DNA from 3 places in the Lichenicola sp. genome. Region 1 is predicted to be linked to each of the others. Evidence: predicted binding sites of a transcription regulator. Region 1 holds the regulator's gene; each other region holds the start of a gene.
The links. Region 1 encodes LexA, which represses DNA repair genes until DNA is damaged. Its sites were predicted from a motif close to TGTTCTANNTANGTTC; they were not measured.

Region 1 (6,369 bases):
TCCTGCGCGCCTGATCCGCAGGCGAAGCCTGGGCCGCCGGTGGCTCAGGCTTCGCTCGGGTCCAGATCCTGGTCGACGCCGGCGCTATGGCCGCGGGTCGCAAGGTCCAGCCTCAGCGTCATGCAGTAGGCTCCACCGCCGGACAGGATGAACGGCGCGAGCCCGACCTCCTTCACCATGTAACCCCGCTCGGCGAAGCGCTGCTTCAGCCGGGCGGTCGGCTGCGCCATCACGATGGTGCGGTCGATCGCCACCGCGTTCACGCAGAAGCGGGCGGCATCGTCCGCAGTGGCTTCCATCAGCCGATCGGCCGGCACCACGTCGCGGATCAGCCCGAGCCCAGCCTTGGTGAAGGCCGCCGGATAGTAGAACACCTCGCCATGCGGCAGTACGCAGAAGCAGGTATCGAGGTGATAGAACTGCTCTGTCGCCAGCTCGAGCCGGACGATGTCGATATCGAACACCCGCGCTATGTGGGCCGGTGCCTCCGGGCTCGAGCGCGGCCCATAGCCGGTCCAGGCGAGTGAGCGGGTGCGATCCCAGATGCAGTCGCCGGCACCTTCCTGGAACATGCCCGCCGGCAGGCTCTCCACCTGGTCGAGAACACCCTCCGCCTGCAACCGCTCGAACACACTCTTGAAGACCGCCTCCTCGCCCTGCCGCTGCGGATGGCGGAACGAAGCCACCAGCGCCTTGCGATCGAGGACGATGCCCGCATTGGCCGGGAACACCATGTCCGGCAGTCCCGGCGCCCCGTCGGTGACACGCACCTCGCCGCCGGCATCCCGCAGGGCGATCTTCAGCGCGGTGAACGCGGCCCGCGCTTCGGCCAGATGCTGCTCGGGATGCTCCGACCAGACCCCCGGCTTCATCCACGGGTTGATCGAATACGAGACCTCGTAATGGCTCGGCTCGACCAGAAGGTAGGTGGGCGTCATGCGAGGTTCCGTTGCTGGACATGAGAAAGCGGCCAAAACAGCCGACAACTGCGACAGACCTCTTGCATTCGCCTGTTCCGCCGTGCGGACATAGCGCCAAGGAGGCGCCCCGCGCCAGGGGCGCCAGGGAGGCGCTCCACGAGAGGGGGCGCCGAGCCGCCGCGTCGTGCCACGGCGTCGCCCGGTGCCGCATCGCCGGCTTGTGGAGTGAGAGAGCAGATGAGCTTCGGACGCGCGGTCAAGCGCAAGGTCAAGGCGGTGATTCCGCCCGTGCTGTTCCTCTCGCTGGTCGGCTATTTTGGCTGGAACGCCACCCAGGGCGACCACGGCCTGCGCAGCTACCGAGCCCAGCTGCAGCTCCTGCAGCAGGCCGACGACGCCAAGCAGGCCGCCCTGTTCGAGAATGCGGCCTGGAACCAGCGCGTTTCCGGCCTGCGCGACAAGGGGCTGGACGCCGATACCCTCGACGAGCGCTCTCGCGCCATGCTGAACCTGGCCGAGCCGACCGACATCGTCGTGCCTTACGGCAAGAACAAGCTGTATTGAGCGACCGCCCGGGCGGTGAGCCCGGAAACCAAAACAGCGCGACCGGAGCCCGGATCGCGCTGTTCTCTATCAACCAGGTCCCGCGCCGATGCGGCGCGAGATCGGCGCTATTTGATCTTGGCTTCGCGGAACGCCACGTGCTTGCGCGCAACGGGATCGTACTTCTTCAGCTCGAGCTTGCCGGTCTGGGCGCGCGCGTTCTTCTTGGTGACGTAGAAATAGCCGGTGTCGGCGCTCGACACGAGCTTGATCTGGATGGTGTTGCTCTTCGCCATGGGTCCTGTGCCTCTGCGTCTGGCTCTGCCTGCCGCCGTCGCGGCCCGGCTCCGCGGCCGGCATTCCGAAAAGGAAGCCGCCAGGGCGCTGGTCGCAGCATTGGTATAAGGGGCGGGAAAATGCTCATCCCGCGCCCCGAGGTCAAGCGTCCTGTTGCACGCGTCCCCATGCGCCGCTGGTGCGACAACACGCCCAGGCTCGGCTAAGCCATGCCGATACCCTGGTGGCGCCGCCGCCGCGGGGTCGAGCCGGGCAGGAGCGTACAGCAGCATGTTGAGTGTGGATGAGGCGAGAAGCCGGGTTCTGCAGCGTCTGCGTCCGGTTCCGGCCGAGACGGTCTCGCTTACCGAAGCCTGGGGCAGGGTCGCGGCCGCCCCCCTGCACGCACGGCTGGATAATCCACCTTCTGATATATCCGCGATGGACGGCTATGCGGTGCGCAGCGCCGATGCCACTTCCGGCAGCCGCCTGCATCTCATCGGCGAGGCCCCGGCAGGCCATCCCTTCGGCGGCCATGTCGCGGCCGGAACCTGCATACGCCTGTTCACCGGCAGCGCGATCCCGGACGGCAGCGACTGCGTGCTGATCCAGGAAAATGCCGACCGACTCGAGATGCCGGACGGCAGCATCGACATCATGGTACGCGAGCCGGTGTCGGTCGGCCGCAACATCCGGCCCCGTGGCCAGGATTTCACCAAGGGCGACCTGGTCGTGCAGCCCGGGCGCCGGCTGGGCGCACGCGATATCGGCGTGGCAGCTGCCGGCAACCATGCCTGGATCACCGTGCATCGCCGTCCACGCATCGCCCTCCTGGCCACCGGCGATGAACTGGCCCTGCCCGGCGAGCCGATCCCCGCCGGCGGCGTCACCAACTCCAACACTCCGATGCTGGCCGCCCTGGTGCGGGCCGCCGGCGCCATCCCGGTGCTGCTGCCGCTGGTGCGTGACGATGCCGACGCCATCGCCCGCGCAACCGACGGCCTCGCCGGCATCGACATGCTGGTGACGATCGGAGGCGCCAGCGTCGGCGACTACGACCTGGTGCAGGCAGCGCTGACCCAGCGGGGGCTCGAGGTGGATTTCTGGAAGATCGCCATGCGGCCCGGCAAGCCGCTGATGCACGGCCGTATCGGCGCCGGCGAGGCCGGCATCCCGGTGCTCGGCCTGCCCGGCAATCCGGTCTCGGCGCTGGTTTGCGGGCTCTTGTTCCTGATGCCGGCGCTGCAGGTGCTGTCCGGCGGTGCGGCCGATGGCTGGCTGGGCGGCCTGGAACGTGAGCGCGCCGTGCTGGCGACACCCCTCGAAGCGAACGACCACCGCGCCGACCATTTGCGCGGGTCCCTCACGCGCACCCCCGGGGGATTCCTGGTGACGCCGTTCCCGCGCCAGGATTCCGGCATGCTCCGGCGCCTGGCCGCGTCAGAGGCTCTGATCCTGCGCGCGCCGCATGCTGCAGCGGCGGATGCCGGCAGCGAGGTCGAGATCCTGCGCCTGGACCGACTCGGCATCTGACGGTTGACCAGGGAACATGAACCAATCTAGAACACACGCTCAGGTTGCCTATTTGTTCCGCGCGTGGCGTGCGGGTGCAGATGCAGCGGCCGGCTAGGACGTCACGATGCTCACACGCAAGCAGCACGAGTTGCTCAGCTTCATCGACCGCCATCTGAAAGAGACCGGCTTCTCACCGAGCTTCGACGAGATGAAGGACGCGCTGAACCTGCGGTCGAAGTCGGGAATCCACCGCCTGATCTCGGCACTCGAGGAGCGCGGCTTCCTGAGCCGTCGGCATCACCGGGCGCGGGCGCTGGAGGTGCTGCGTCTGCCCGAGGCTGGCCCGACGAGTGTGGTGGCAACGCCTCCCGCAGGCGCCGAGGGGCTTCCTGCCGACGGGCATCACCTCCCGACGGACGATCTCGATCCGGGCCAGGCTCCGTTCCTGCCGAACGTCATCAAGGGCGACTTCAGCCAGAGGCTGCCTGGAGTGCTTGCAGCCGCCGGCGTCGGTGCGATCCAGCTCCCGCTCTATGGGCGGATCGCGGCAGGCCTGCCGATCGAGGCGCTCCGGGACACCGGCGCCCATGTCGAGGTGCCGCTCGCGTTGATCGGCAGCGGTGAGCATTACGCGCTCGAGGTCGCCGGTGATTCGATGATCGAGGCCGGCATCCTGGATGGCGACACGGTCATCATCCGGCGATCCGACAACGCCGATAACGGCCAGATCGTGGTGGCGTTGATCGACGATGCGGAGGTCACCCTGAAGCGTCTGCGTCGACGTGGAAGTGCCGTGGCGCTCGAGCCGGCCAATGCGCGCTACGAGACCCGCATCGTGCCATCGGACCGCGTCCGTGTGCAGGGCCGCCTGGTCGGCCTGCTGCGCCGCTACAACTAGGCGCGCACCGCTACCGGCTGGCCTAGCGGAAGCGCCCGCGGGCCGCCGGCAAGCGTCGTCATGTAGGTGCACGCCCCGATCGACGCTCCGAGCGAGAAGTGCAGGAACAGCATCGCTTGCCGGAACGCCGACTCGCCGAGCGCTACTGCGACATGGTGCGGGTCGGCATTCGCCAGCTGCAGCCCGGTATCGAGCCCGAGATTGAGCAGCACCACCGGCAACATGACCATGATCCACACGATCGCATAGCGCCCCGCGTTGCCGCCCATGACGTTCACGCTCTTGCGCCACCCGGGCTGCGGAGGGTCCAGGGCCAGCACGGTGAAGAACGGCACCTGGCGGATTATCGCCCACAGGCTGATCGCGACCGCTGCTGCAGGAAGCACGAGAACGACCAATTCCCCGCCCCGCGGCATGTGCCCGCCGGCAACAAGGATTGCAGCCAGGCCGGAGAGCCCGACCAGCGGGACCCCCCAGGCATAGGTGAGCAGAAGGAAGCCCAGGTATCTCCAGAACGGCCGCTTGAAGAAGAACGGGTCGAACGGCTCATCGAGCAGGATGTGGCGGCGCCAGGAGATGCTGAATGACAGCAGGAACTTGAGCCCGAGGAGCCACGCGACCGCGGCGCCCGCCACCACATACCAATGTGCGGCGAGCACGGCATCGAATTTGCCCGAGAGGCCGTGTGCCTTGCCGACGACCCGGTGATACAGGAACTCGGCCGTCACCAGGAATACCACCGGCGGCCAGATCGCCTTGGCGTGCAGCACTCGAAAACGCCACAGCAGCCTGTAAGCCTGGGCTGCGGTGGCGAGGATCGGCAGGGGCTGGGTCACACTCATGACGGCTGAACAGGCGACGCCCGAGGCCGGTTCCCGAAGCCTTTTCGCCGATGAGTGCCGGTGCGGGAATTCAGGCGGCGGTCGCTCGCCTCGGCAGCACCCAGCCCGGCCTGACGAAGTGACAGGTGTAGCCGTTCGGGATCCGCTCCAGGTAATCCTGATGCTCCGGCTCGGCTTGCCAGAACGGGCCGGCCGGCGCCACCTCGGTCACCACCTTGCCGGGCCACAGGCCGGACGCGTCGACATCGGCGATGGTATCCAGAGCAACCCGCCGCTGCTCCTCGCTCGTGTAGAAGATCGCCGACCGGTAGCTGGCGCCGCGATCGTTGCCCTGGCGGTCACGGGTCGACGGATCATGGATCTGGAAAAAGAATTCCAGCAGCGCCCGGAAGCTGGTCTTCGCCGGATCGAAGACGATCTCGACGGCCTCGGCGTGGTTCCCGTGATTGCGATAGGTCGCGTTCGCCACCTCGCCGCCGGAGTAGCCGACGCGGCTGCTGATGACACCGGGCTGCCGGCGTATGAGATCCTGGACGCCCCAGAAGCAGCCACCCGCGAGCACGGCACGTTCTTCGGTCATGTGTAGGTCCCTCCAACTGTCGAAGATATGGCGGCGTCCGGCACGATCTTCCATGGGGCCTCCGGGAGGCCAGGCATCGACATCGCCAGCCGGGTCACCGCCCCCTGGTCGAGGCCGGCCTGCCACGGGATCTCTGCAATCACCCTGACATCACCATGCCGCTCGATCGCTGCACGATTGCCCGGTGAAGGCGGCCCGTTCAGCACCACGCCTGCGACGCTGATGCCGCGCCGTCGCAGCGCCTCCAGGCTCAGCAGGGTGTGATTGATGGTCCCCAGGCCGCTGCGCGCGACCAGCACCACGGGCAGGCCGAGCCGGATGATCAGGTCGGTCATCATCAGGCCCCCGCCGATCGGCACCAGCACGCCCCCTGCCCCCTCGACCACCAGCGGACCCTCGCCGTCCGGCAGGCGCACGACCCCGGGGTCGAACGCGACCCGTTCAAGGGCAGCCGCATCCTCCGGCGACAACGGTGCCTGCAGTTCGAGCGCCGGCGGATGGATCCGAACGCCATCGCCTCCGAACTCCCGGACCACGGCGCTGTCCCCCGGATCCTGATCCAGACCGGTCTGCAGCGGTTTCCAGTACTCGGCGCCCCACGCGCGGACCAGGCAAGCCGAAACCAGCGTCTTGCCGATCCCGGTATCGGTGCCGGTCACGAACACCCCGGGCCGCACCGGCCGTCGCAGGTGTCCGAACCCCACGCAATACGAGGCAACGGCCCCGTGCTCGGCCTCGAACCGATGCAACGCGCGGCGCATCCGGCCGGCTCCGACCGGCCTGACGCCGGTCGCA
Region 2 (6,369 bases), 1.6 Mb from region 1:
CTTCGGCGGCCCGGATGCCGTCCATGCCGGCGGTCATGATGCCGCCGGCGTAGCCCGCACCCTCACCCGCCGGATAAAGGCCGCGCGTGTTCAGGCTCTGCATGTCGGCGCCACGGCTGATGCGGATCGGCGAGGAGGTCCGGGTCTCGACGCCGGTCATCACCGCATCCGCCATGTCGAAGCCGCGGATCTGCCGTCCGAACTGCGGCAACGCCTCGCGGATCGCGGTGATCGCGTAGTCCGGCAGGCAGGCCGCCATGTCGGTCGGCGTCACCCCGGGGGTGTAGGAGGGCACGACCGCGCCAAGCTCCGTGGAGGCGCGGCCCGCGAGCATGTCGCCGACCAGCTGGGCCGGCGCCCGGTAGTCACCGCCGCCGGCCTGGAACGCCAGGCTCTCCCAATGCCGCTGGAACGCCATGCCGGCCAGCACACCGTCGCCGTAGGGGGCGAAATCCTCCGGGGTCAGCCCGACCACGATGCCGGCATTGGCGTTCCGCTCGGCGCGCGAGTACTGGCTCATGCCGTTGGTGACGACGCGCCCCACCTCGGAGGTCGCCGCCACCACCGTGCCGCCCGGGCACATGCAGAAGCTGTACACGCCGCGGCCGTTGGCGGCGTGATGCACCAGCTTGTAGTCGGCGGCACCCAGCAGCGGGTGCCCGGCATGCTCGCCGAAGCGCGCCCGGTCGATCAGCGATTGCGGATGCTCGATGCGCACGCCGATCGAGAGCGGCTTGGCCAGCATCGACACCCCCGCCTGGTGCAGCGCCTCGAAGCTGTCGCGCGCACTATGGCCAACCGCGAGCACCACATGCGTCGCCGCGATCTGGCTGCCATCGGCGAGCGTCACGCCTTCGATACGACGCCCGCCCCCCGGCCCGCGCCCGATCGCGAACGACACCACCCGGCTGCGGAACCGGTACTCGCCGCCGAGCTGCTCGATCTGCGCCCGGATACTCTCCACCATGCTGACCAGGCGGAAGGTGCCGACATGCGGCTTCGAGACCGTGAGGATCTCCTCCGGCGCGCCGGCGCGGACGAACTCGTGCAGCACCTTGCGGCCGTAATGCTGCCGGTCGGCGACCTGGCTGTACAGCTTGCCGTCGGAGAACGTGCCGGCCCCGCCCTCGCCGAACTGCACGTTGCTCTCCGGTGTCAGCTCCGACTTGCGCCACAGTGCGAAGGTGTCGACGGTGCGCTCGCGGACCAGGCGGCCGCGCTCGAGGATGATCGGACGCAGGCCCATCTGCGCCAGGATCAGCCCGGCCAGCAGCCCGCACGGACCGGCGCCGATCACCAGTGGCCGCGTGAAATCGGTGCGTGCCGCGAGCACCGGGCCGTCATCGGTCACGAACCGGTAGGTCATGTCCGGGGTCGGTTGCACGTGGCTGTCGTCGGCATGCCGGGCGAGCACCGCCGCCTCGTCGCGAACCTCCACGTCGAGCGTGTACACGAGGCTGACCGCGACGCGCTTGCGGGCATCGTAGCCGCGACGGAAGACCCGGTGCCCCAGGACGTCCGCCTGCGGGATCGCCAGGCGGGCGGCGATGGCGGGTGCGAACGCGTCCGGGGCGTGATCGAGCGGCAGCTTGAAGTCGGTCAATCGCAACATGGTGGCCCTGGTGACACGGCATGTCCGGGCGGACAACACTGACGCGCGCCCGCATACCCTCTAGCATCGGCATCCGGCAGGCGTTGGACAAGCAGATGGGCATTTCGGATGGATGATCACGCGCATGAGCCCGGCCATCACGATGGTCATCACCACGACCATGCGCATGGGCACTCGCACGGTCATGGCCACGCGCACGGCCATTCGCACGGGTCAGGCGGGCATCATCACGCGCCGGCGAGTTTCGGGCTGGCGTTCGCCGTCGGCATCGCCCTGAACCTCGCCTATGTCGGCGGCGAGGCGGCGTATGGCGTGATCGCCGGATCGCTGGCGCTGCTCGCCGACGCCGGACACAATCTCGGCGACGTGCTGGGGCTCGCGGCCGCCTGGCTCGCGTCATGGCTCGGGCGTCGCGTACCCAGCGCCCGCTTCACCTATGGCCTGCGCCGGTCCTCGATCCTGTCGGCGCTGTTCAACGCGATCGTCCTGCTGGTGGTGACCGGCGGCATCGCCTGGGAAGCGATCCGCCGCCTGGTTGATCCGGCCCCCGTGGCGGGATCGATCGTAATGATCGTGGCGGCCGTAGGCATCCTGGTGAACGGCATCACCGCGCTGCTCTTCATGTCGGGTGCGAAGAACGACCTGAACCTGCGCGGCGCCTTCCTGCACATGGCCTCGGACGCCGCCACCGCCGCCGCCGTGGTCGTTGCCGGGTTCCTGATCATCGAGACCGGCTGGCTCAGGATCGACCCGGCGATCAGCCTGGTGGTCAGCCTGGTCATCGTGCTGGGCACCTGGTCGTTGCTGCGCCAGTCGCTCGACCTGGCGCTGGACGGGGTGCCCGCGGGGATCGATCGGGCCGCGGTCGAGCGCGATCTGCGTGCGTTGCCTGGGGTGGTCGACCTGCACGACCTGCATATCTGGGGCATGAGCACCACCGAGACCGCACTCACCGCCCACCTGATCCGGCCCGGCCTGCCCGCCGATGACGCCATGCTGCGTGCAGCCGCGGCGGCGCTGGACCGCGATCACGGCATCGGCCACGCCACCTTCCAGGTCGAGACCGGCGAGGATGGCCATACCTGCAAGCTGGCGCCCGAGCACGTGGTGTAGCCGGGCTGGCCCGGTTCAGAACAGGGCGAGCTGCGCGCCATTGTCGGGCCGGCTGGTGGAGCCGCGCCTGAACCGGTCCGGCGCCGCGTCGCCCGGTGACAGCACGTCCGGCTGCGCGAAGTGGGTTGTCACCAGCGGGCCGCCCTCGGTCAGTCCGTTCCGCAGGGCGGCTTGCCTGAACCGCTGCGACAGCAGGTCCGCGTAGGGTCCGGTGCCACGGAAGCGCTCGCCGAACCGGCTGTCGTTCAGCTGCCCCTCGCGGGTCTCCCGGATCAGGTTCAGCACGTGTTTCGCCCGCGCCGGATAATGCTGCTGCAGCCAGGTCTCGAACATCTGCCGGAGTTCGAGCGGCAGCCGCAGCAGCACGTAGCGTGCGTGGGCGGCCCCGGCCGTCGAGGCGGCGGCCAGAATGCGCTCGAGCTCGGCATCGTTGAGGCCGGGGATCATCGGCGCCGCCAGCACGCCCGCCGGAATCCCGGCCGCCGAGAGCTGGGTGACAGCCGCGAGCCGACGCTCCGGGGTCGCCGCGCGAGGTTCCATCCGGCGCGCCAGGACCGGGTCGAGCGTAGTGATCGAGAGCCACACCCGCACCAGGCCGCGCGCCGCCATGCGGCCCAGGATGTCGATGTCGCGGATCACGCCCGCCGACTTGGTGACGATGCTCAGCGGATGACCGAACCGCTCCAGCACCTCGAGCACCTGGCGGGTCAGGGCAAGCGTGCGGTCGACCGGCTGGTAGGGGTCGGTGTTCGAACCGAGCGTCACCGGCTTGGCCGTGTAGCCGGGCCGCCGTAGCTCGCGCTCCAGGATCTGGGCGATCTCCGGCTTGAAGGTCAGCCGCGTCTCGAAATCGAGCCCGGGTGAATAGCCCAGGTAGCTGTGGCTCGGCCGCGCATAGCAATAGACGCAGCCATGCTCGCAGCCGCGATACGGATTGACCGAACGGTCGAAGCCCAGGTCGGGGCTGTCGTTCCAGGAAAGCGCGCTGCGGCTGCGGTCGCGGGTCAGGGTCGTGGCAATGGCGGCCGGCGCCAGCTGCTCCTCCAGGATGGTCGCCCAGCCATCGTCGAACGGTTCGGTATCGAATCGCTCGAAGCGGTTGCCGACGTTGCCGGAAACGCCACGACCGCGCCTCACAGGCGGAGCCGACCCGAAACCTGCCTGTTGCAACATTCGAACACTCCGACCCGTCGCGTTATCGAACGGCCCGACTATCGTCCTTAACGAGATCTTCATCAAGAACATAATAGGAACATCGGTGTTCACGAGGGGGCGGGAATGCGGTAGGAGACAGTTGGAACAGGTATGGCGGCGAGCAACCTCTCCATCGAGCGCTCAGCTGCCTGTAAATCACGACGGAAACTCCATAGAAGCAGACACTTCACGCCTTGTTTGGCCCATGATGAGGGGAACGCTCCCGGATGCCCCAGACACCATGTCTCTGATCGCAATTCTTGACGATCGTCTCACCAACCGGAACATCTACGCGCGGCTGGCGGCGTCCCTGGAAACCTGCGCCGAAGTCGTCACCTTCGACGATCCGCTGCTGGCCCTGCATCGCCTGCCGGCGACAGCCCCGGATCTGGTCATCACCGACTTCAAGATGCCCCACCTGGACGGGGCCGAATTCACCCGGCGTTTCCGGGCCTGCCCAGGCTGCGCGGACGTGCCGATCGTGGTCATCACCGCGTATGATGACAGGTCGTTTCGCCTGCAGGCGCTGGAGGCCGGCGCCACCGACTTCCTGCAGAGTCCGGTGGACCATGCGGAGTTCATCACCCGCGGTCGCAACCTGCTGCGCATGCACCGGCAGCACCGCATCATCGAGGCCCGCGCCCGCGATCTCGAGCTCGAGCTCAAGAACAGCGAGCTCTCCCGGCAGCAGCTCCTGCGCGACAACCGCGAGGCGCTGGCCCAGGTCATCGATACGGTGCCCGCCTTCATCAGTGCCGCGGATCACGACGGCAACATCGTCTTCATCAACGCATCCCAATCGGCGCTCACCGATGGCGACCCTGGCGATGTCGCTGAGACGCCGGAAACCGCGCCGCACAGTCCGGGCGCGCCGGTCTCCGCCTTCGGAAGCGAATACGAGCAGCGCAGCCGGTCGCTCGACCTGCTGGTGTTCAAGAGCGGCAAGCCGCTGCAATCGTTCGAGCAGGAGGTGCTGGACCAGCGTGGGCGATCACGGATCCTGCTGACCACGAAATCGCCGTTGCGCAACGGCGCCGGCGAGGTCGGCAGCGTGCTGACCACCTCGCTCGACATCACCGACCGCAAGCGCGCCGAGCGGCATCTGCAACACGTGGCAAGCCATGACGGGCTGACCGACCTGCCCAACCGGGTGCTGCTGCGCGAACGCCTGCAGCATCGGCTTGCCCGCGGGCGGACCGCCGATCGGATCATCGCGCTGCACTTCCTCGACCTCGACCGGTTCAAGGAGGTGAACGACCAGATGGGCCACCACCTCGGCGACATGCTCCTGAAATCGGTGGCCGCCCACCTCATCGACTGCGTCGGCAAGCACGACACCGTGGCCAGGATCGGTGGCGACGAGTTCGCGATCCTGCAGACCCAGATCGATCACCCGGACGAGGCGGCAGCCCTGGCGGTGCAGGTGATCGAGCGGATCAGCCGGCCGCTGATGCATGGCGGCCAGGAGGTCTCGATCAGCGGCAGCATCGGCATCACGATCTCGCCGACCGACGGGATCGACGCCGAGGAGCTGCTGCGCAACGCCGACCTGGCGATGTACCAGGCCAAGATGGAGGGCCGGAACAGCTACCGCTTCTTCGTGACCGACATGAACGAGCGCGTCATCCGGACGCTGCGGATCAAGCAGGAGCTCCGCCTGGCGCTCCGTCGGGACGAGTTCGTGCTGTACTACCAGCCGCAGATGAGCCTGCGGACCGGACGCGTCGCCGGTGTCGAGGCGCTGCTGCGCTGGAACCACCCGACCAGCGGCCTGCTGGGCCCGAACGAGTTCCTGCCCGGGGCGGAAGAGAGCACCCTCAGCGCCGAGATCGACGACTGGGTCCTGCAGCGGGCCTGCACGGACGCGGTGCAATGGCAGCATCCGGACCGGGCGCCGATCCCGGTCGCGGTGAACCTGTCGCCGGTCCGGATCGGCGTCGCCGGGACGCGGGAGATGATCACCCGGGTGCTTCTCGACAGCCGGCTCGATCCGTCACTGCTGGAACTCGAGCTCACCGAGCGGGACCTGGTGGATGACCTGGATGCGGCGGCGCAAGCCCTGAAGGGACTGCGCCAGCTGGGTGTCAGCGTCGCGATCGACGATTTCGGCGTCGGCTACTCCTCGCTCAACTACGTGAAGAGCTTTCCGGTCAACCGGGTCAAGATCGACCAGTCCTTCATCCGCGACCTGCACACCGACCTGAACGATGCGGCCATCGTGAAGGGCATCATCGGCATGGCGCACGACCTGAACATGACCGTGGTCGCCGAGGGTGTGGAAACGGTCGAGCAGCTGACCCACCTCGCCGGCGTCGGCTGCGACCAGATCCAGGGGTTCCATTTCAGCTATCCGCTGCCGCTCGCGGCGCTGCTCGACCTGCTCCGTTCCGAGACAGCCTCCGGCGATGCCTAGCCTCCGGTCGATGCAGATGCGCCGGCTGGACCGCCTG
Region 3 (6,369 bases), 130 kb from region 1:
CGAACCGCCAGGGCGCGTCGATCCCCCGGGTGATGCCGATCCGTCGCCCGACCGCGATGTCCGGCACGTCCTCCCGATCGAGCAACGCGAACGGCGGCGCTGCGAGCGGCGAGCCATCCAGCGCACCGGTCACCCCCAGTGCCCGGCACAGGCGCCCCGGCCCCCGACAGAGATCGCGATCGCGCACCGCACCCCGGCGCGCCCGCATCGCATCCAGGCCGTGTTCGGGCTGCAACGCCCGGATCAGTACCGCACTGCCGGGAACGGTTCCGCACACCAGGTTGAGGCACCAGTGCAGCCCGTACGAGCGATACACGTAGGCCTGCCCCGGCGGCCCGAACATCGCGGTGTTGCGCCTGGTCTGGCCACCGAAGCTGTGCGACGCCGGATCCTGGTGATCGTACGCCTCGGTCTCGACCACCTGGCCGCCGACACCATCCACCAGCACGATCACGCCGATGAGCCGCCGCGCCAGCTCCGGCGCCGCCCACCCGAAGACCGAGATCGACAGCGGAGCCCGCTGCGCCGAAGCGATTGATACCTCCATCGACGAAACGGCACCTTTCGAAGGTTTCTGTTTTCGTGGCCTCGGACGGGCCGCATGGTGCAACCCAGCAATCACCCCGAGACCGAGAAGCGACCCGAATGGCAAAGATCCTGGTTCTCTACTACTCGTCCTATGGCCACATCGAGACGATGGCCGGCGCCATCGCCGACGGTGCGCGCGAGGCGGGTGCCACCGTCGACGTCAAGCGCGTCCCCGAGCTGGTCCCCGACGAGGTCGCCCGCTCGAGCCACTTCAAGCTCGACCAGGCGGCACCGATCGCCGAGCCGGATGAGCTCGCCCACTACGACGCGATCATCGTCGGCACCGGCACCCGCTACGGCCGCATGTCCTCGCAGATGGCGAACTTCTTCGACCGCACCGGCGGGCTGTGGATGAAGGGCGCGCTGGTCGGCAAGCTCGGCGCCGCCTTCACCTCGACCGCGAGCCAGCATGGTGGCCAGGAGACCACGCTGATCTCCATCCTCACCAACCTGATCCATCACGGCATGGTCGTCGCCGGCCTGCCGTATTCGTTCCAGGGCCAGCTGACGCTCAGCGAAGTGTCCGGCGGCACCCCCTACGGCGCCTCGACCCTGGCCGGCGGCGACGGCTCGCGTCCAGTCAGCGGCAACGAGCTCGATGGTGCGCGCTTCCTCGGCGCCCACGTGGCAAAGCTCGCCGCCAAGCTTTCCGCCTGAACCGCGGCACCCCCAACAGATCCGGATGTCCAGACACATGACCAGACCGACCATCGCCTTGGCCGCAACACTCGCCGTCTCGGCCTTTGCCGCCTCGGCCTTCGCCCCCGCGGCCGTCGCGCAGAGCGCCTCGCACGACACCAGCACCGTCAAGGCCGGGACCTACAGCATCGAGCCTACCCACACCCAGGTCGGGTTCACGCTGCTGCATCTCGGCTTCAGCTACTACTCGGGGGTGTTCTCCAACGCATCCGGCACCCTGACGCTGGACCCCTCGAAGCCGGCCGCGTCGTCGCTGAGCGTGACCATCCCGATCGACTCGGTGCAGACCACCAGCACCAAGCTGGATGGCGAGCTCAAGGGCGCCGACTGGTTCGATGCCGGCCAGTTCGCCGACGCGACCTTCGTGTCGACCAGCGTGACACCGGTGGGCAGGGATGCCGCGAAGGTGGTGGGCAATTTCACGCTGCATGGCGTGACGAAGCCGGAGACGCTGAACGTGCGCTTCGTCGGTGCCGGCGTGAACCCGCTCGACAAGCAGTACACCGTCGGCTTCGAGGCGACCGGGACGATCAAGCGCAGCGCCTTCGGGGTGACCAAATACGTCCCGCTGGTCGGCGACGTGGTCAAGCTGACCATCGCCGGCGCGTTCGAACTCAAGAGCTGATCCAGCCCGCGCCGCACATCGTGGAGGTGCGCGGCGCGGTCGTCGGACTCAGGCCTTGACGGTCGAGGCCGTGTAGATCTCGTCGATCGCGTGGCCGAGCGTCGCGTCGAACTCCGCGTCGGTCATCGAATGCTGCAGACCGTCGATCAGCGCGCGCGAGAAGCTGGCGATCATGCCGTGGTTGGCTGCCAGACGCCGGCAGGCATCGCTGCGCTCGTAGCCGCCCGACAGCGCCACAACACGGACGACTGCCGGATGCGCGATCAACGACGCGTAGGTGTCCGGGATCTCCGGGATGGTCAGCTTCAGCATCAGCTTGCGGCCGGCGGGAAGCGCGTCCAGGTGACGGGCGATCTCGTCGCGCAGGATCGCCTCCGCGCCGGCCTTGTCCGGGCTCTTGATCAGCACCTCCGGCTCCAGGATCGGGATCAGCCCGTGCGCGCTGATCTGCTCGGCCAGCTCGAACTGCTGCGCCACGATCGCGGCAATCCCGGTCTCCGACGCCAGGTTGATGACCGAGCGCTCCTTGGTGCCGAACACGCCGAGCTTGACCGCACGCGCCAGCAGGTCGTCGAGCCCGGGGATCGGCTTCATCAGGCTGACGCCGTCCTGTTCCGGCTGCAGGCCCTTATCGACCTTGAGGAACGGCACGATGCCGCGCTTCTCCCAGAGGTAGGCCGACGTCGGCTGACCCTCGACGAGCCCGTCCATCGTCGCCTCGAACAGGATCGCAGCGATGACCTTGTCGCCCGAGAACGCCGGCGCGGTCATGATGCGCACCCGCATCTCGTGCACCAGCCGGAACATCTCCTCGTCGCCGCTATAGGCGGTCTCCGGGATGCCGTAGGCGCGCAGTGCGCCCGGCGTCGAGCCGCCGCTCTGGTCGAGGGCCGCGATGAAGCCGCCCTTTTCCGAGATCTGCGCCATCATCTTGTCGTCGGCCATGCTCGTTTTCCTCTCCTGCGACAGGTTCCGACCGAGTTCATGCCCGGTCCGGCCATTGCCCGCACGACGACCAGAGTATCGGCATGACGCCAGAGTTCCAGGCACTTTCGTCGCATCGGGGCCGCGGGATCATGTCCGGGCGACGCATCCTGCAGCTAGAACGGGATCTCGTCGTCCAGATCCCCACCGGACGGCTCCCATCCGCCCGAACCGCCACCGCCGCCGGCACCGCCACTCGGGCCAGGCGCGCCGCCACCGCCGGGCCGGCCGCCACGCGCCGGTGTGGCGGGACGCGATCCGCCGCCATACCCGCCGCCGCCACCACCGCCACCACCGCCGCCGCCACCGCCGTAGCCGCCATCACCGCCGGCTTCCTCGTTCCGGCCGGAATCGAGGAGAGTGAGCTCGCCGCGGAAGCGGTCGATCACCACCTCGGTGGTATATTTCTCGACGCCGGACTGGTCGGTCCATTTCCGGGTCGTCAGCGAGCCCTCGACATAGACCTTGCGACCCTTGCGCAGGAACCGCTCGGCGATGTCGGCAACGCGCTCGTTGAACACCACCACCCGGTGCCACTCGGTCTTTTCCTTGCGCTCGCCCGAGGCCTTGTCGGTCCAGTTCTCGGTCGTCGCGAGCGAGAAGGTCACGATCTTGCTGCCGTTCTGGGCGTTCCGGACCTCCGGGTCCTTTCCCAGATTCCCCACGAGGATCACCTTGTTGACGCTGCCGGCCATCGCAACTTCCTGTCTTCCCGAGGGCCGGACCCTCCACGGGGGCCGGCGCGTTCCCGCACTCGAACGGGAGTGGGGTAGAGGTCCGCCTGTTTACGCGCCGCACTATCGCTGCGGAACAAGAACATAGTATGAACGAGGATACCGGATTGGCAAAAAGGAGTGCGGTGATGGGGGTGTCCGACGGCGTCGGGATCCGGACGGGGAACGCCGCCATCCGCGTGCGTGGTGCGCGCGAGCACAACCTCAAGAACATCGATGTCGACATCCCGCGTGACCAGCTGACGGTCATCACCGGGCTGTCCGGCTCGGGGAAGTCCTCGCTCGCCTTCGATACCATCTACGCCGAGGGCCAGCGCCGCTACGTCGAAAGCCTGTCCGCCTACGCCCGCCAGTTCCTGGAGCTGATGGGCAAGCCCGACGTCGACTCGATCGAGGGCCTCTCCCCGGCGATCTCGATCGAGCAGAAGACCACCAGCCGCAACCCGCGCTCGACCGTCGGCACCATCACCGAGGTGCACGACTACATGCGCCTGCTGTGGGCACGCGCCGGCATCCCGTACTCGCCCGCCACCGGCCTGCCGATCGAGGCGCAGACGGTCAGCCAGATGGTCGATCGCGTCATGGCGATGCCCGACGGCACCCGGTTGATGCTGCTGGCGCCGATCATCAAGGATCGCAAGGGCGAGTACCGCAAGGAGCTGGCCGACCTGGCGCGCAAGGGCTTCACCCGCGCCAAGGTCGACGGCACGCTGTACGAGATCGCCGACGTCCCCAACCTGAACCGCAAGCTCAAGCACACCGTCGAGGCGGTGGTCGACCGGATCGTCGTGAAGGAGGGGCTGGAAAGCCGCCTCGCCGACAGCTTCGAGCAGGCGCTCGCCCTCGCCGACGGCGTCGTGTACGCCGAAGAGGTCGTCCGCGGCGAGGAGGATCCGGTCCGCACGGTATTCTCATCCCGGTTCGCCTGCCCGGTCAGCGGCTTCACGCTCGAGGAGATCGAGCCGCGGCTGTTCAGCTTCAACGCGCCGCAGGGCGCCTGCCCGGCCTGCGACGGCATCGGCGTCGAGAACTTCTTCGACCCGCATCTGGTGGTGCCGGACGAGAACCTCACCCTGGCCGCCGGCGCCGTCGCCCCCTGGAACGGCAGCCAGAGCCCGTACTACATCCAGACGCTGCAGAGCCTGATGCGGCATTTCCGCAGCTCGATGACCGTGACCTGGGAAGGCCTACCCGTGCCGGTGCGAGACGCCGTCCTGCACGGCACCGAGGAGCCGGTCGAGTTCACCTACAAGGACGACAAGCGCTCGTACAAGGTGAACAAGGCCTTCGAGGGTGTGCTCAAGAACCTGCAGCGCCGCTACACCGAGACCGACAGCGCCTGGGTCCGCGAGGAGATGTCGCGCTACCAGTCGCAGAAGCCCTGCCACGTCTGCAACGGTGCGCGGCTGCGTCCCGAGGCGCTGTCGGTGAAGATCGCCGGCCACACCATCGCCGACGCGTCCGAGTTGCCGATCCGCCGCGCGCTGGACTGGTTCGCCACCGTCGAGGCCACCCTCACCCCGCAACGCGCCGAGATCGCCCGCCGCATCCTGCGCGAGATCCTCGACCGGCTGCGCTTCCTCGACGATGTCGGGCTCGACTACCTGACCCTGTCGCGCGGCTCGGCCACCCTATCCGGCGGCGAGAGCCAGCGCATCCGGCTGGCCAGCCAGATCGGCTCCGGCCTGACCGGCGTGCTGTACGTGCTGGACGAGCCCTCGATTGGCCTGCACCAGCGCGACAACGAGCGGCTGCTCGGCACGCTCGACCGGCTGAAGCGCCTTGGCAACACGCTGATCGTGGTCGAGCATGACGAGGAGGCGATCCGCGCCGCCGACTACCTGATCGACATGGGTCCTGCCGCAGGCGTGCTCGGCGGGAACGTCATCGCCCACGGCACCCCGGACGAGGTCGCGGCAAGCCCGGACAGCCTGACCGGCGCCTACCTGTCCGGCCGCCGCCGCATCGAGGTGCCGGCGCAGCGGCGCGCGATCGACCCGAAGCGCCAGGTCAAGGTGATCAACGCCACCGGCAACAACCTGAAGAACGTCAGCGCCGGCTTCCCGCTCGGCACCTTCACCTGCATCACCGGCGTGTCCGGCGGCGGCAAGTCCACTCTGGTGATCGACACGCTGTACAAGGCTTTGTCCCGTCGCCTGATGGGGTCCGGCGAGGTGCCGGCGCCGCACGAGCGCATCGACGGCATGGAGCATCTCGACAAGATCATCGACATCGACCAGTCGCCGATCGGCCGCACCCCGCGCTCCAACCCGGCCACCTACACCGACCTGTTCGCGCCGATCCGCGACTGGTTCGCCGAGCTGCCGGACTCCAAGGCGCGCGGCTACAAGCCGGGCCGCTTCAGCTTCAACGTGAAGGGCGGCCGCTGCGAGGCCTGCCAGGGCGACGGCGTGCTCAAGATCGAGATGCACTTCCTGCCCGACGTGTTCGTCACCTGCGACACCTGCAAGGGCAAGCGCTACAACCGCGAAACCCTCGAGGTGAAGTTCCGGGGGCACTCGATCGCCGACGTGCTCGACATGACCGTCGACGAGGCGGTGCCGTACTTCTCGGCCGCCAACCGCATCCGCGACCGGCTGACCATCCTGCAGCAGGTCGGGCTCGGCTACGTGAAGCTCGGCCAGCAGGCGACCACGCTGTCCGGCGGCGAGGCGCAGCGGGTCAAGCTGTCGAAGGAGCTGGCCCGTCGCGCCACCGGCCGCACGCTGTACATCCTCG

Region 2: ACOEQ2_RS08065 (PA0069 family radical SAM protein) is a predicted target of LexA. The motif match lies at 3,965-3,980, and genes of this name have one in related genera.
Region 3: uvrA (excinuclease ABC subunit UvrA) is a predicted target of LexA. The motif match lies at 3,711-3,726, and genes of this name have one in related genera.

What each region holds. Positions count from the first base shown of each region.
Region 1 is NZ_OZ240671.1:191,350-197,718, forward strand. It holds gene eno (phosphopyruvate hydratase) at 1-14, shown strand, start outside; gene ACOEQ2_RS01095 (dimethylarginine dimethylaminohydrolase family protein) at 45-938, opposite strand; gene ACOEQ2_RS01100 (FtsB family cell division protein) at 1,158-1,484, shown strand; gene rpmG (50S ribosomal protein L33) at 1,592-1,759, opposite strand; gene glp (gephyrin-like molybdotransferase Glp) at 2,031-3,272, shown strand; gene lexA (transcriptional repressor LexA) at 3,379-4,152, shown strand; gene ACOEQ2_RS01120 (hypothetical protein) at 4,149-4,994, opposite strand; gene msrA (peptide-methionine (S)-S-oxide reductase MsrA) at 5,065-5,574, opposite strand; gene bioD (dethiobiotin synthase) at 5,571-6,369, opposite strand, start outside.
Region 2 is NZ_OZ240671.1:1,756,360-1,762,728, forward strand. It holds gene ACOEQ2_RS08055 (NAD(P)/FAD-dependent oxidoreductase) at 1-1,612, opposite strand, end outside; gene ACOEQ2_RS08060 (cation diffusion facilitator family transporter) at 1,721-2,725, shown strand; gene ACOEQ2_RS08065 (PA0069 family radical SAM protein) at 2,741-3,898, opposite strand; gene ACOEQ2_RS08070 (EAL domain-containing protein) at 4,161-6,332, shown strand; gene ACOEQ2_RS08075 (response regulator) at 6,325-6,369, shown strand, end outside.
Region 3 is NZ_OZ240671.1:56,717-63,085, reverse strand. It holds gene ACOEQ2_RS00465 (DNA-3-methyladenine glycosylase) at 1-547, opposite strand, end outside; gene wrbA (NAD(P)H:quinone oxidoreductase) at 646-1,245, shown strand; gene ACOEQ2_RS00455 (YceI family protein) at 1,271-1,912, shown strand; gene ACOEQ2_RS00450 (fructose bisphosphate aldolase) at 1,961-2,857, opposite strand; gene ssb (single-stranded DNA-binding protein) at 3,013-3,591, opposite strand; gene uvrA (excinuclease ABC subunit UvrA) at 3,759-6,369, shown strand, end outside.